Magnetofaba australis IT-1: one gene and its partner. The protein of the gene in region 1 interacts with the protein of each later gene in a pairwise test. Links are inferred from orthologs where the notes say so. Each region holds a gene or a part of one and is shown on either strand. Other genes may lie near its edges. The genes, in order: ndk and MAIT1_RS04845.

What was found.
Region 2: the proteins of ndk (region 1) and MAIT1_RS04845 interact in binary tests that used the Escherichia coli proteins (3 or more experiments, as listed by UniProt). The link is inferred for Magnetofaba australis IT-1 from one-to-one orthologs.

Annotation. Positions count from the first base shown.
Region 1 is NZ_LVJN01000020.1:900,953-913,400, reverse strand. What follows is about bases 1,326-4,181. They hold ndk (nucleoside-diphosphate kinase), read left to right. Parts: upstream 1,326-2,467; coding sequence 2,468-2,896; downstream 2,897-4,181. Other genes in these bases: rlmN (dual-specificity RNA methyltransferase RlmN), read left to right, coding at 3,179-4,181; MAIT1_RS16205 (hypothetical protein), read right to left, coding at 1,389-2,246; MAIT1_RS16210 (DUF411 domain-containing protein), read right to left, coding at 1,326-1,362. In the rest of the region: MAIT1_RS16220 (glycerophosphodiester phosphodiesterase family protein), read right to left, coding at 1-333; MAIT1_RS16215 (STAS domain-containing protein), read left to right, coding at 479-817; more of MAIT1_RS16210, read right to left, coding at 853-1,325; more of rlmN, read left to right, coding at 4,182-4,246; MAIT1_RS16190 (VOC family protein), read left to right, coding at 4,276-4,665; MAIT1_RS16185 (IS110 family RNA-guided transposase), read left to right, coding at 4,995-6,038; thiosulfate oxidation carrier complex protein SoxZ, read right to left, coding at 6,518-6,853; MAIT1_RS16175 (thiosulfate oxidation carrier protein SoxY), read right to left, coding at 6,931-7,398; MAIT1_RS16170 (FCSD flavin-binding domain-containing protein), read right to left, coding at 7,578-8,858; MAIT1_RS16165 (c-type cytochrome), read right to left, coding at 8,904-9,548; MAIT1_RS16160 (DUF302 domain-containing protein), read right to left, coding at 9,719-10,411; MAIT1_RS16155 (NUDIX domain-containing protein), read right to left, coding at 10,663-11,103; MAIT1_RS16150 (YkgJ family cysteine cluster protein), read right to left, coding at 11,206-12,066; aprA (adenylyl-sulfate reductase subunit alpha), read right to left, coding at 12,166-12,448. UniProt on the Escherichia coli protein: Major role in the synthesis of nucleoside triphosphates other than ATP. The ATP gamma phosphate is transferred to the NDP beta phosphate via a ping-pong mechanism, using a phosphorylated active-site intermediate.
Region 2 is NZ_LVJN01000015.1:591,202-595,255, reverse strand. Bases 1-2,744 are described here. They hold MAIT1_RS04845 (5-formyltetrahydrofolate cyclo-ligase), read right to left. Parts: upstream 1,813-2,744; coding sequence 1,189-1,812; downstream 1-1,188. Other genes in these bases: zapB (cell division protein ZapB), read right to left, coding at 2,239-2,744; rny (ribonuclease Y), read right to left, coding at 1-1,153. In the rest of the region: more of zapB, read right to left, coding at 2,745-2,781; MAIT1_RS04830 (glutamate synthase subunit beta), read right to left, coding at 2,995-4,054. UniProt on the Escherichia coli protein: Involved in the removal of 5-formyltetrahydrofolate.

The DNA of each region.
Region 1 (12,448 bases):
CTCAACAAAGGCGTGGGCGTGGGGAAAGTTGGCCAGCAGCGCCAGCCCCTCCTCCAGCGTCAGCAGACGCGGGCGCGGCTGACCATTGCGGCGCGGTTTGGCGTTGGCGCGCTGAATGCGCGGCCAATCGGCGTGATGCGCCAGCCGGTTCAAACCCACTGCGCGGCGCAGATTGCCGTCGTGCATCAGGAAGGGGACGCCATCGGCGCTGATCTGCACATCGAACTCTATCCAGCGCGCCCCGGCTTGCAGCGCAGCCTGCAATGATTCCGCGCTGTTATCGGCATGGAGACTGCTCTCGCCCCGATGCGCAACCAACTGTTCGCTCCGCATGTCGCCCCGCCTCCTGTGTATGCGGTTTACATAACCGCTTACCCATTAACACGAAAAAGCGCTTTCGTAACATCTGGAAGTTTGAATTATCAGGCATGATCATTGTACGATTTTGATCAAGTATGAATCCAGAGAGGTTGCCCCGGTGGAAATCCCAGAGGCCAAAATGGACATTCAGGTCACCAACGATCACCAGCTCACGCAGATTGCGCTGCGCGGCGAATTCGTCTACAGCACCATGCCGAGCTTCGTGCACCTGATCAAAAAGCTCCACGGCTCGGAGCGCTACTGCGTGGATCTGGGCAAAGCCACCCGCATCGACAGTTCCGGCATGGGCGCGCTGCTGTTGCTACGGGACCTGGTCGGCGAAGACCACACCCGGGTGGTGCTGTGCAACATGCAACCTCGAGTGCGACAGACGCTCATCAAGGCCAACTTCCACCGCCTATTCACCCTCAGTGACGCCTGCAAGTCGGCCGCATAACCCGCACCACGCTCCAAGCAGGACGCACAACACGCTTAATGGCGCGCATAGACGCCCGTCACCCCGTCCCGATCAAACGTCACCACCGCATAGCGCTCCGCCGCCACGCCCGGCGTCTCCATCCCCGGCGAGCCCATGGGCATGCCGGGCGCCGCCAGACCGCGCACCGCAGGGCGCTCGCGCAGCAGGCGTTTCACATCGGCGGCGGGCACATGCCCTTCAATCAGGTAATCCCCCACCTGCGCCGTGTGGCAGGAGGCCGCCGCATCGGGCACACCCAGCCGCTGCTTGACCGCATCCATATCCGCCACCGGACGCTCTTCAACGGTGAAGCCGTTTTCGCGCATATGCTGCGCCCAGGCGCCGCAGCAACCACAGGTGGGCGACTTGTACACCATGATCTGGGCGGCGGCCTGCGCCTCTGGCGCCGGCGCGCCGAACATCCGCACACCCAGCGCCAACGCCGCTGTCACCGCCACCAACGCGATGGCGATGACGCTGCGACGCCAAGCGGGTCCCGCTGCTTTGTGTGACGATGCCGCCATCGGCGCAAGCCCCCTCTTTTAGAGGATTAATAGAAACGCTGTCCGCCTGGCGCGGCATGCGGCGCTTGCGGCTTCTGCGCCGGAGCGCCGCCCTGGGCGGATTTTGTCGCAGGCGTGTAGTCAGCAGGCAATGTGAACAGCTCGGCCGGTTGCGCCCCCTCTTTGATATCGCTCACCATCAGCGTCACCGCGCCATTGGCTTCCGCCTTCACCGGCATGCGCAGCTTCACGTCCACCCATTGGGTCATCTCGCGGGATTTGCCATTAAACGCCGTCACCAGACGCCACTTCTCGGTCTCGCGGCCATTGAGCTGTTCAACCCCTTCCAACACCCGCGTCATCAACGGCCCGTTGGGAATCTCGCGCTGAATCACCACGCTGCGCGACGGATCCACCCACAGACGCATGGTCTGCTTGGCGCCGCGATCCATCATGGAGATCTCCCAGCGTTCGGCCTGCACGCCGCCCACCGCCTCGGGCTTTTTGGCTTTCACGCAGGTCACACCCTTCTTCGCAGCTTCCGCGCCGCACAGCGGATGCTTGGGGTCCGACGGCATCATGGCGCGGTCCGGGCGTGGCGGCATGGGGCCGTAGATCCCCTCCTGATACAGCTTGCGGTCCGGCGCCAGGGTCCAGATCTTCTTATTGGCCGCATCCAGAATCACCGCGCGCTGTTCGCCGCCCACCACGCCTTGGGCGCGCAGCTTCTCGTCGCCCACAAAGATCTGCCCGCTGGCGCTCTGCTTGGGGTTTTTGGGGCTGCTCATGGTGATCACGGCGGAAAAACTGCCGCCATACCACGAGGCGTCATCGTTGGCGCGGGCAACGCCCGGCAGCAGCGCCGCAACCATGAGCGCAGCCGATGTGATCTTTACGAATTGCATGAAAACTCTCCCCGGTGAACAATAGCGTGCAAGGGCGCGCCGCCGCCCTGGCGTAGAGGGCGGGCGTCTGCTACCCTGCCCACCTTTTTTATGCAGCGGCCTGACGAAATTTGGGACGCGCGCGCAATACGGGGATACAATCGTCCCGCGCCGCGTCAAAACTTCCGCCACGGGCTCGCGCGCAGAGCGATATCCTACCCCAGCTTCGAGGAGTTTGAAAGATGGCCGTTGAGCGCACCCTCTCCATGATCAAGCCCGACGCCGTGGCGAAAAACGTCATTGGCGAAATCTACAGCCGTTTTGAAAAGGCCGGTCTGCGCATCGTCGCCTCCAAAATGGTGCAACTGAGCGCCGAAGACGCCGGCAAATTCTACGCCGTGCACAAAGAGCGCCCCTTCTATAAAGATCTGTGCGACTTCATGTGCTCCGGCCCCATCATGGCGCAGGTGCTTGAGGGTGAAAACGCCATCGCCAAAAACCGTGAAGTGATGGGCGCCACCAACCCCAAAGAGGCCGCCGCCGGCACCATCCGCGCCGACTTCGCCGACTCCATCGACGCCAACGCCGTGCACGGCTCTGACGCCGCCGAGACCGCTGCGCAGGAGATCGCCTTCTTCTTCAACGCTTTCGAACTGTGCGACCGTCCGTAAATATGTGAAATATTGGGATGCTGAAAGATATCGAGGGCTCCGCCCTCGAGCTCCCAAGATCAACAGCCACACCGTGATTCGGGCCATCCATGGCCCTCACCCTGCGGGCTCGCTTCGCGAGTCCGATTCGGCTATCCTGCCGAATCGTGAGGCGCCGCCCCACACCCCGCTTAAGGGTCATGGACCCTTAAGAATCCCGACAAATCGCCTCTGGCGATTTGTCACATAGTCAGCGCAAGCTCTGCCTGCGTCACGCAAACATCTTTACCTCTTAGTTAATCCATGACTTCCACCGCCCCCGTCAGCTTGCACGCTTTGACCCGCCAGGAGATGGCCGATCTGTTCGTCTCCTGGGGCGAAAAACCCTACCGCGCCAAACAGGTGTGGTCGTGGCTCTACGTGCGCCTGGCCGAGAGCGTGGAGGAGATGAGCGATCTGTCCAAAACCTTCCGCGCGCAACTGGAAGCCGTGGCCGAGCCCCTGCGCCCGGCGGTGAGCGAACATCGCGTCTCTCAGGACGGTACGGAAAAGTGGCTGCTGGCCCTGGCCGACGGGCAGCAGATCGAAACCGTCTACATCCCCGAAGAGGGGCGCGGCACCCTGTGCGTCTCCTCCCAGGTGGGCTGCACCCTCTCCTGCCCCTTCTGCCATACCGGCGCACAAGGGTTCGCCCGCAACCTGACCACGGCGGAGATCGTGCAACAGGCGGTGTTCGCCCGCGCCGAACTGGCCAAGCGCGACAAGAAGCTCACCAACATCGTCCTCATGGGCATGGGCGAGCCGCTGTATAACTACGATAACGTCACCCAGGCGTGCCGTATCATCACCGATGATGCCGGTCTGGGCATCGGCACCCGCAAGCTCACCCTCTCCACCGCCGGATTGGTTCCGAAAATGGTCCAGGCGGGTCACGATCTGGGGGTCAATATGGCGGTGTCGCTACACGCCGTGCGTGACGAGCTGCGCGATGAACTGGTGCCCATCAATCGCAAATACAATCTGGCCGCGCTGCGTCAGGGCGCATTAGACTACCCGCTCAAGTCAGGCCGTCGCATCACCTGGGAGTATGTGATACTGGATGGGGTCAACGACAGCGACGCCGACGCCCACCTCTTCGCCCACTTCCTGCGCGGCATCCCCTCCAAGATCAATCTGATCCCGTTCAATCCCTGGCCCGGCGTACCCTATGCGCCCTCACCGCGCGCGCGTATTCTGGCGTTCCAGCACATACTCCATGAAGCGGGTTTTGTCACCGTCATCCGCGACTCCCGTGGAGAGGATATCCTGGCCGCCTGCGGCCAGCTCAAAGGCAGCGTGGAAGGGGCGCGGCGACGACCGCCATCGGAATAAAAACGCTTCGTCATACGGAGACGAAACTCATGCAGATTGAGCGGCTGGACCATCTGGTGCTCACCGTGGCGGACATCGACGTCACCGTAGCGTTCTATGTCTCCGTGCTGGGCATGCAAGCGATCACCTTCGGCGCTGGACGTCGCGCACTGACGTTTGGGCAGCAGAAGATCAATCTGCACCAGCACAACGCGGAGTTCGAACCCAAAGCCCTGACGCCGACCCCCGGCTCAGCGGATCTCTGCTTTCTCACCACCACCCCATTGGAGGAGGTGATTGCGCATCTGATGGACTTGAACATCGCCATTGAGGAGGGCCCCATCGGGCGCACCGGCGCGTGTGGTCCGCTCCTCTCCGTCTATCTCCGTGACCCTGACGGCAACCTGATTGAAATCAGCAATCAGACTGCCCCGGCTTGAACGTCGCTCAATCAGCGTCGCCAATCCAGCGTTACTTCACAGTCACTGCAATCCAGAATTGTACAGAGCGCCTAAATGTGTGCGTGACGCAGGTGAAGCTTGCGTTGACTATGGGCCGCCGACTGGTCGGCGGCGGGGTGATTCGGGCCATCCATGGCCCTCACCCTCCAGGCTCGCTAGCGCGAGTCCGATTCGGCAATCCTGCCGAATCGTCTGGGGTCCGCGACCCCAGCGGGTGTAATGGAATGGTCCGCTCCGCTACCCAAACGGCCTCGCAATGGGCCAAGATGGTGATGTGTTTTTCCATCTAAACGGAGTCGGAGCGGACCATGAGCAATCATATCGAAAACGGACAGGTACGGGTACTGGGGATTGATCTGGGCAAGAGCGTGTTTCAGTTGCATGGCGTCGATGCGCGCGGCAAGAGCGTTCTGAAACAGCGCTTGAAACGAGATAAGTTACTGGAGTTCATGGCGCAACTGCCGCCGTGCCTGGTGGGGATGGAAGCCAGTAGCGGCGCGCATCACTGGGCGCGGAAATTTCAGGGATATGGGCATGAAGTGCGTTTGATGGCGCCGCAATATGTGAAGCCCTACGTGAAGCGGCACAAGAACGACAGCGTGGACGCTGAGGCGATATGTGAAGCGGTACAGCGTCCGAATATGCGTTTTGTGGGGATCAAAAGCGTTGCCCAGCAAGAAATTCTAGCGTTGCATCGGGTGCGCAGTCTGGCGGTGAAGAACCGCACGGCGTTGGTGAACCAGATTCGCGGACTGCTTGCCGAGTATGGGATTGTCTTTCCCAAGAGCATCAAGCAGGCGCGGCGGGCGATTGTGCTGATTTTGAGTGATGAGAGCTCGGAAATGAGCGCCAATTTTCGCGTAATTCTGGAGGATGAGCGCGATGAGCTGGCGCATTTGGATGAGCGCATCGGCAAATATGAGCGTGAGATTGAGGCGCTGGCCAAGGCGGAGCCGCAGTGTCGATTGCTGATGACGATCCCGGGAGTGGGACCGATCACGGCGACGGCGCTGTTGGCGTCGGTGGGGGATGTGCGGGCGTTTAAGAATGGCCGGGAGCTGTCGGCATGGATAGGGTTGGTTCCAAATCAGCACTCCACAGGGGGCAAGGCGTGGCTGACGGGGATCAGCAAGCGGGGAAACGGTTATCTTCGCACCCTGTTGATTCATGGGGCGCGGGCGGCTTTGCGCGTGTGTGAAAACAAGCCGGATCGCCGCAGCCAATGGGTGGTGTCGGTGTCGGAACGCCGCGGCGCGAATAAAGCGGTGGTGGCGCTGGCCAACCGCATGGCGCGCAGCGCGTGGGCGATGCTGGTGAAGCAGGAGGCCTATGGGGCCAGCGCCGCTGTGTAGAGAGAGCGCAATACAACTCTAAAAGAAAAACAGGCCGATAAGGAAAGAGAAAGAGATCCCACCAGCCAGGTTGCGAGAGAGAGTCGAGATTGATGGCGTGAAACGGCATAGCCCTGCGTGGTCAAGAACCTGTTTCGCCCAAGGGCCCATAGAGGCCGAGGGTGTGTTGAGGAGGGCCACGCGCAAATTCCATCAGGGCCAGAGGGCGACAAGCCCCTCATCAACAGGCCGGATACATGGGCGCGACTAAGCCTCACACATCAGTGGACATTTTCTCTTGCCGTGGCGGAGCGGACCATACATGGGCGGAGCCCACGGTTTGATTTTTTGGAGCTCGAGGGCAAAGCCCTCGATATCTTCCAAATCAAAAGTCAGATTTTGGCTTCCCATGTTGATTAAGCCCAACAAAAAAGGGCCAACCCACAGGTTGGCCCTCTTACACTCCAGTTGCAGCAGAACAGGCCCGCTGCAAGCGCAGATCAGGAGACGGTCAGGCTGGCCGACTCGCTCCACTCACCGCCCTTGTTGTCCTTCCAGGTCACTTTCACATCGCCGGTGGCGCTGGCCTTCATATCGAAGGAGAAGAACGGGTTTTTGGAGACGCCGCCGGTCCAATCCGCCGACAGAATCTTCTTCCCCAGATACTCCGCTTCAAACAGCACAATGTGGTGCGCCGGGATCAGATCACCGGTGGCGGAGTCCTTGCGCAGACCACTCTCCATGGGGTGTTTGATCATGGTTTTGATGGTGACGATGGAGTCTTTGGCCACCGGTTTGCGCGGACCGCGCACTTTGGGATTGCCGATATTCGCCATATTATTCGCTCCTTACCGCAGGCTCGCCGGACAGTGGCGTCGCCGCGTCATGTTCTTGGATCGCTTAACCGCGCAGATCAACCAGCGCAACCGCCAGCCGCCACTTCCACATGCTTGCTGGTCTGGATCAGCTTGCCGGTGTTGCTCTTGGCCACCACGCGCACCGGCGAGGGTTTGGCCATTTTGATGCGCAGCTCAAAGTTCACCGTACCGGTCTCCGGGGTGAAGCGGAACTTGGCCACCAACGGCTTGGGGTTGTTATCAACAAACACGCCCAGGGATTCAATGTAGTTGCCCGGCTCCATGGGGTGATCCACAGAGATGGGAATCCGCACCAGACCGCCATTTTCGGCTTTGTCGGGCGCGCCCAGGGCGATGCTGCCGGTCCCGGCGGGTCCCGTGCCCATCTCCTTGGCGACCAGATCGGCAATCGCATCGGCGCGGGCCGGAGAGGACGCGCCCAGCATGGCTGCGCCAACTCCCACGCTCCCCATCACCCCAAACAGGCTGCGACGGGTCAAACCGGATTTCATCGATTCAGACATAGCGCTCTCCATAAGCATCGCGCGTCGCTTCGACGCCCTCGTCGTTGCGCGCGGCGGGTCAATCATCTGGTGATGGCTAACAAACTAAAGAATGGCTCAACTCACTGCTCTTCCCGGGTAATGCCGGGAAAAATCGCGGGGCCTTGCGGCCCCGCGAAATCCAAATCTCAAAACAGCGGTTAGGCGAACGTATCGTTCATGATCGCCTGATACCAGCTCTCGGCATAGAGGGCTTCCTGATGACGGAAAGCGGGAGTCGCTTCCATCGGCGAAAGACCGCCCGACAGCTTGGTGATTTTGCCATCCTTGAGGGTGGAGACCAGAGCCACGGAGATGCCGTAGTTGGGCGCCAGGATGCTGTAGCAGGTGTTGACGTAGGTGGGCATGGGAGCCGGTTTGCCTTGCAGCGAAGCGATGATGGCCGCAGCGGCCACTTTGGCTTCGGAGTTGGCGGCGTAGCCGGACTTGGGCAGGCCCGCAGCGGCGGAGGAGTCGCCGATCACGTAAACATCTTTGGCCATGGTCGACTCAAAGGTCTTGAAGTCGATGGGGCACCAGCCCTTGTCATTGGCCACGCCCGCCAGGAAGGCCACTTTACCGGCCTTTTGCGGCGGAATCACGTTGACCACATCGGCCTTGAACTCATCCATCTCAGTGTAGACGGTGTTGGTTTTGGGGTCAACGCGGGTCACTTTGCCGCCTTCACCGGCGGGCACCCACTCCAGATATTTGCCTTTATAGCCCAGTTTCTCCCAGCCGCTCTGGAACAGGCCGAACTTGGAGAACTTGTCCTTGGGATCGAGCACGATCAGCTTGGACTTGGGCTTTTTGGTTTTGAAGTAGTGGGCGATGAGGCTGGCGCGCTCATAGGGCCCGGGAGGGCAACGGAACGGGTTGGGGGGAGCCACCAACACCATGGTGCCGCCATCTTTCATGGCGTCGATCTGATCACGCAGAATAGCGGTCTGAGGACCGGCTTTCCAGGCGTGGGTCATGGTTTTGGTGGCGGCTTCGTCATAGCCCTCAATGGCGTCATAATTGAAGGAGACGCCCGGGGAGAGCACCAGCTTGTCATAGGAGAACACGCCGCCAGCGGTGGTGACCTTCTTGGCGCCGGTATCCACGCCGGTCACGGTCTCATGCACCACGGTGATGCCGTGCTTCTTCAGACCTTCGTAGCCCCACTTCTGCACTTCCAGGTCACGCATGCCCACCAACACGGGGTTGGACAGCGGGCAGGAGTAGTAGTGCTTGTTCTGCTCAATGAGGATCACCGACACATTGGGGTCGGCTTTTTTAATGTATTTGGCCGCGGTCGCGCCGCCGTAGCCGCCGCCCACCACGATCACCTGGGCTTTGTTGCCCGCAATGCTGGGGCTCGCAGCGCCACAACCGGCCAGGCCCACCGCGGCGACGCCGCCAGCGGCTTTGACAAAACTCCGACGAGTCAATTTAGACATACTATTTGCCTCCTGATACGTATTCGAGTGTCGCTTGCAGCGCGATTACTTGTTCGCGGCCCAGAAGTGGGAGATGGCTTCCAGCTCTTTGGCGCTGGCTTTATCCATCCGCTTCTTCATCTTCTTGGGCTGGGGCATTTTCAGAGCCTCATCCTTGTAGTCTTCCATTTTGAACAGAAGATAGTCCAGATGCTGCCCAGCGACGCGAGGCATGTCGTCTTCGGTGCTCTTGCCACCATCTTCGTGGCACTTGGTGCACTTCATCTCTTTGGCCAGCTTCTCGCCTTCGGCGGCCAGAGCGGGCTTGACCATGGCGATGGTCTCGCCGGTCTTCATCGCAAGTTTGGGGTTCTCGGCGCCGCCGGTCCATTTCCAGCCCGCCACCGCTTTGGAGAGGGCTTCGATCTCGGCGTCGGAGTAGCCTTTGGCGATACGGCCCATGATGGTGCTGTAACGCTCGCCGGAACGGAACTCTTTCATCACCGGGATCAGGTAGTTGGCGGGTTGACCGGCGATGTTGGGCATGGCCGGGCCATTGGCCATGCCGTCGGTGCCGTGACAACCGGCGCAGGTGTTAGCCATAGCCAGACCCGAGGCCATGTCGGCCCGCGCCTCATCGGCGTTCATCGCCACCCCTCCAGCGATCATTGCGCCGGCCACAGCCAGCAGGGATTTCTTGTTCAGATGCATCTCTCCCTCCCAATAAGGAAAATTCTCAAAAGGTTTTGGCCTTGGCCAGCGCGGCCCATTTCCATCGCGCTCTCCGCAACCATAACTTGATCCGCTGTTGTCCACGCATGTTCGGATCAAGGCGCTACATACAATCAATTTTGGGCGCTCCCCAGCGCCCGGCGGCGAGATTAGAAATCGCCGCGCGCCGCGCCTTCCATCATCTCCCAAATGACGTTGCGCACGCGCAGAGCCTCCTTCTTGAGTTCCGGCGGCAGCGGCTTGCCGCCATGAATCATCATGTCCAGATTCATGGAGACCAGACGCAGCTTGCCGTCCTTGCCTTCTATCACGGCAATGCGGCACGGCATGAAGCCGGTGTAGGCGTCGCGATAGTCGGCCATCATGGCGCCCACGCGGGCGTCACAGAAGGAGAGGAAATTGACGTAACGGAAATCTTTATTGGTAACCGCTTTCACCTGCTTATAGAACGGCGCTTCGCCCACAAACAGGAAGTTGCGCGAAGAGGCCAGGCTCTTAAGCGACTCCACCACGTCGTCGGGAGAGAGGCCTTCGTCCACCTCTTTCACCCACATCATGGCCACGCCCGGATCGCCGGTCGACAGCAGACGGTCGGCAAAACCGGCGTACATATCCAGCGCGCCCTCTTCAAACTCAGCGAACTTGTCGGCGTGCTTCTCCAGGATCGGCGCGAACTTCTCCATCGCCGGACCGGCTTTGGCCATCAGCGGCGCCAGCTTCTCCATCTGCGGGGCCATCTGCTGGGCCACGCCGAACATGGCGCCATACTTTTGATACATATAACCGCCACAAATCACGGCGACCAAGCCGATGATCGCCAATAAATTCCGAATCAACCCCATTGAACCCTCTCTTGCGACAACGCCCGCGGGGGGCTTTTTTCGTCTCAGACCGCGCCGCAGCGCCGTCGACTCTGTATTAGAATCTCATAATATTAAACGAAAAATTCGGGTTATACTGCCCCATTGTTCCCATCTATTTCAAGCAGGAATTCTCTCCCCTCACACGCCGTCCGCCGCCCGTGTGACAGAATTGTAAAAATTAGAGGGAATAAGCCGCTGTATTCATTGATTCATGGGCCGATATGTTTTTTTTACAGCCAGGGCTGGTGAATCAGGCCCAAATGATCAACGGCGCCAGACTTTTGCAGCGCCCACAGTTGCAACAAATCCGCAGGGGTGGCGGGGTAGAACGCCGCGTCCGCCAGCGACTCGGCGTCCATCCACAACCACCCCAGGGCGCTGGTCTCCTGGGGGTTTAAATGCGGTTCAATTGGTCCCTGAGCCGTCACAGCAAAAACCATATGCAGCACATCGCGGCCATTGGCGTTGGTCTGCAGCGTCGCCAGCAGAGCGCCGACCTCCACGCGCAGGCCCAACTCTTCGAGAAACTCCCGCTCAAGACAGTCGCGGGCCTCCTCGCCAGCCTCCAGATTGCCGCCGGGCAGATTGAAACGCTCCTGACCGCCATACTCATAGCGCATGGCCAGAAGCCGCCCAGCCTCCACCAATACGCCACAGGGGCGAATAATCATGACTTGACCTCAAAAAAGGGGGATGACGCTCTGCGCCCTGGGATTGGCGGCTGGCCGGGCGGAGGGCGACGCCTCACACCCGGCCAGCGCTCTGAAAGACAGTTAGGCGTCGCCCTCCGACTCAGGCTGCTCCTGGTCGCCGAACAACGCGCCATTGAGCCACTGGAAGGCGAATTCCATCAGCGCCTCGTCGTTGTGCCGAATACGCGCCTCGGTATCGGGGTCCAACTGATAGCGCGACAGGAAGGAGGATTGAAACACAAACTTGCGGAACTCCGCTGGATTGGCGCCTGCGGTAAAGAACAGCTCCAGCAGACCTTGCAGCCCGCTCGACAGCTCCCCTTCCTGCCCACGGCGGCGCACGATGATATCCATCCAGCCCTGATTGCGCGCATCGTAGCCATCGGCGCCCTGGTCCTTGCGCCATTCGGCCACCGTCCACTGGCCCGGCTCTTGATGACCTTGGCAGAACGTCTCGTGAATCACCACCGACTCGGGTTTGGAATGGGCGTCATCTTTATGCGTCAGCGCCATACACACCGGATAGTTGCGGCAGGCCGCCGGTCGGTCGCTATAGACAGAGCAGCCGGCGTCGCTGTTGAACGGACAGCGCCCGCTCTCCGGATCCATGCGGATGATGACGATGGGCAGCTTGCCTTTGGGCAGGGTCATGGGGGTGGCGTAGTCGTGCAGAAAGGTCTCGGCGTCGACTTCCAATCGGTTGCGCAGTCGCACCATATCGTAAGGCGTGAGCACAATCTCGATATTCTTGCAGCATTCGTTGAAACAACTGACCCCGGGGTGGCAGCCAAACTGGAAGCGATCATCGGCGCCCAGCTTGGTGGGGTGCAGCAGCTCGAGCAACTCCGCGGGCATGGCGTGCAGCTCTTCATCCAGCATATTCAGACGCGCACGCTCATGGAGGTGGTCGGGATCCGGTTTGCTCTTGTCTGCATTGGACATGCTCGCCTCGCTTGTCACACTCGCCCCGCTCTGCGGAACAAGCATCAGGGTTGGGCTTTTGGGGCGCGTTCGGCGCGCCCACGATTGCGCGCGCCAGGATCACAGGCTCTTGGGAATCAGATCCTGGTGCGCCTTCTGGAAGCAGCGCCACTCGCCGGTCGTCGGATCGATCTTCGAGTTGACGAAGCACTTCCAGTTATGCTCATCGATGAAGTTGTGGTCCATATTATAATAGAAACCGGGGTATCGCGTCTCCTTGCGATAGAGCATATGGCGCGCATGGGCCTCACCCACCAGAATGCGATGGGTGGTCTCCCAGGCGCGCATCAGTTCATGCAGATCCTTGGCCCGCACCCGCCGCGCATCCTCTTTGAGGAGCTGT
Region 2 (4,054 bases), on another replicon or contig:
CCAGCACCGCATGGGAGCCCGGAGTGTCATGGTCCACCGCCTTGCCGATGTCGTGCAGCAAACCACAACGCCGCGCCAATTTGGAGTCCAACCCCATCTCGTCGGCCATGGCCCCAGCGAAGTGCGCCACCTCCACCGAGTGGGCCAACACATTCTGCGTGTAGGAGGTGCGGAATTTGAGCGCGCCCAACACCTTGATCAACTCAGGGTGCAGCGCATTCAAACCGGCGTCGATCACCGCCTGCTCGCCCGCCTCCTTAATCTCCTGATTCACCGCCTTCTTGGCCTTTTTCACCACCTCTTCAATGCGCGCCGGGTGAATCCGACCATCCCCCACCAGCTCCTCCAACGCGCGCTTGGCGATCTGCCTGCGCACCGGATTGAACCCGGAAACCACCACCGCCTCGGGGGTGTCGTCGATGATCAGATCACAGCCGGTGGCCGCTTCCAGCGCACGAATGTTGCGCCCCTCGCGACCGATAATGCGCCCTTTGATGTCGTCATTGGGGATCTGCACCACCGACACCGTGCGGTCGGCGACAAATTCCCCGGCAAAGCGCTGAATGGCCGTCGCCATCACCTCCTGCGCCTTCTTCTGCGCATTGCCCTTGGCGTCCTCTTCGATGGACTTGAGCATGCGCCCGGCTTCGCGCCGCGCTTCATCCTCCAACTCCTGGATCAACGTCGCCCGCGCCTCTTCCGAGGTCAGCTGCGCCACCCGCTCCAACTCCGCCTGACGCTCTTTGGCCAGAGCCTCGAAACGCTCCTTGCTGGCCGCCGCCTCGGCGCTCTGTTGCTCCACCTGCTGACGACGCGACTCCTGCTGCGATTCGCGATCATCCAACTGCGCGGATTTGCGATCCAACTGATCTTCGCGCTTATCCAGGCGGCGCTTCTGATCATCCAACTCGCCCTTGCGCTCCTGGAACTGCGCCTCCAACTCTTCGCGCAGACGAATGCGCTCGGCCTTGGCCTGCAACTCCGCTTCGCGCGCGGCGGCCTCCATCTTCTCTTCAGCGGTTTTCAGCGCCATATCGGCGCGCGCCTGACGCTCACAAACCGCTTGTTCCTGCTGTTTACGATAGTTCACAAGCAGGAAGTAGCCGACGCCGCCCCCTGCGGCCAATCCAACAATCAGGCTGATTATGTCCATGGAGTCTCTCTCGCAACGCGCGCGTGCGCACGATATCAGTATGTATGCGGAATCGACGCGGGGGATGCCCAGTGGATTCCACTCTCAGTCACCACGCCATCCAAGCGGATGTCGTGCGGTTCAAGCGGCAAACGCTCGACCCGTTGGCGTTCAAACGCCACGCCTATCACCAGCGGTCCGCCCTGATCGCGTCGCACAATATGCGACAATGCACGATCATAGTAGCCGCCGCCGTAACCCAACCGCCCCCCAAAAGCGTCAAACCCTAGGAGCGGCAAAAACAACACGTCAAATTGCGTCAACGCTGCGCCACTGAGCGAATTGGCGCGCTCCACAGGCTCAGACACGCCAAACGCGCCCGCGCGCAGCGCGTCGCCGCATGCAAAAGGCGCAAACGCCAGGGACTGACCGTCCGCCTGCACCCACGGCAGATAGAATCGCCGCGCAGGGTCGTCATTTTCAGCGATGAGACTGAGGAGGTCGACTTCGCCATGAATGGCGCAGTACAGAGCCACGGAGCGGGCTGAGGCGTAGGCAGGCAGGGCGCGGGCATGCGCCGCTATGGCGCGACTGCCCGCCTCCCTTTGTTCCGCCGACAAAGCCAGGCGGCTCTGTCGCAACGTTGCGCGCAAGCGCTGTTTGGCGCGGGCTTGCTCCATCGTGCCAACTCGCTTGCGCGTTAATCCCCCGCAGATGCCGTTGAAGGGCAACTTCTTGAACCCGTCACATAAGTGCGGACGACCGGATGATCGCTTCTGGTAAGCCCGACAAGGGGCTTTCACTCCACGACCAGTGCGGCCCTCCTTGGGCTCAAAAGTATCGGCTCAGGAAGTCTGCGCTCCTGACGCACACCGCAGGGGAACATGATGCTCCTGCTCGTCGGCGACGGAGTCGGCGCCACGCCGACTCCATCCCAACGTTAACCGCTTGATGGCGCTCCACCATCTCAACTCATCGCACGCCGCGAAACAAACCGCCGTGCGTTATCACTGACCATCCAGCGCCAAGGATTTCGACCGACTTCGTCTTACTCAATTCACTTGGGCGCCGTCTGTTCGCCATTTTGCGCTCTGGCGAGCAGAAATTCAATCGCGATCCAACCCTTTGACGCGGGTAACCAAATTTTCCAGGCGTCCGAGGGTCTGCGCACGCTCCTGCTGCAGCTCCTCCACCTTCGCCTTCACCCGCGTATAGCCTTCGGCCAACTTGGCCAACTGCGCTTCGCGCTCGGCCACTGAGGCCTTGAGCGCGCGATTCTCCTGTTTCAACTTCTCCACCCGTTCGGCCACCTGCGTCCAACGCTGCTCCAGCGCCTGCAGGGGGTCGCTCAACACGGCAGACTCAGCCACCGGCGCCGCATCAGCGGGTTGCGGCGCCGCCGGAGCCAACTCAGGTTCAGCCTGAACAGGCTCGACCTCCGCTCCATCGTCAGCCTCCCCGGCTTCGTCTGTAGACGCGTCGTCATCCCACCCGTCATCAGCCGCTTCGCCCATGGCCTCAAGCGGAGCCTCGGTTTGCATCACCACCGGCTCTTCGGCCTGCTCTTGCGCCGGGAGATCCTCCTGACGGAAAGCATCAGCTTGAGGCTCGTCACTATACGCGCCCTCGGCGCCGAACTCCTGGTTCACAACCCCTCCCCGATCATGCGGCGATCCGCGCGCGCAAGCATCGACGTTCATGAGCTAACGCCTTGGCCCGCCCGGCTTTTTTCTTAGCTGTTAAGTTGATTGTAAAGTGGCCCGTCGCCGTCGTCAAGCACGCGCGACGGGGAGCAAAATAAAGCGCGCCCCGGCCAGAAGCCCAGCCGGGGCGCGCAGAAACAAAAACCTGAACGGTTTGCGTCAGTTGGTCAGCACCGAAACGCCGCCGCGCAACCACGCGTCGACGCTGGCGGCGGCTTTGCGCCCGCCGTCAATGGCCTTGAGCACCAGGGATTGACCGGTGGCCATGTCGCCGGCGGCGAACACCCCCGCCTCGCTGGTCATGAAGTCCGCGCCCACCTGCACGTTGCCGCGCGGGTCCAGATCCACATTCAGATCCTTGATCAACGCGTCGTGCACCGGGTGCAGGAAGCCCATGGCCAACAGCACCAGATCCGCCTCCAGCACGAACTCGCTGCCGGGGATCTCCACCATCTCCGGGCGGCCGCCATCTTCACGCTCCACCCACTTCAGACGCACGCAATTGATGCGCTTAACCTGACCATCCTCGCCCTCAAAGGACTTGGTGAGGATGCTCCACATGCGCTCGCAGCCCTCGTCATGGGAGGTGGAGGTGCGCAGCATCTGCGGCCACAGCGGCCACGGCGTGCTGTCGGCGCGCTCCTTGGGCGGCTTGGGCAGCAGCTCCAGCTGAGTCACGCTGGCCGCGCCATGGCGGTTGGAGGTGCCCACGCAGTCGGAACCGGTGTCGCCGCCGCCAATCACCACCACATGCTTGTCTTTGGCGGAGATGGTCTCCTCCGCCGAGAAGGTCGCCCCCGCCACGCGGCGGTTCTCCTGGGTGAGGAACTGCATGGCCACGTGAATGCCCTGGAGTTCGCGCCCGGGAATCGGCAGATCGCGCGGCTGTTCGGAGCCGCCGGTGAGCAGCACGGCGTCGAACTGCTTGCGCAGATCCGCCACCGTGATGTCGGTCCCCACCTTCACGCCGGTTTTGATGGTCAGCCCTTCGGCGGTCATCTGCTTGAGACGCCGATCGATGACCGTCTTCTCCAGCTTGAAGTCGGGGATGCCGAAGCGCAACAGACCGCCCACCGCCTCGTTCTTTTCGAACAGGGTGACGTCATGCCCAGCGCGGGTGAGCTGCTGCGCCGCCGCCATGCCCGCCGGGCCGGAGCCCACCACCGCCACCGACTTGCCGGTTTTGGTTTTGGGCGGCTGCGGTTCACACAGACCACGC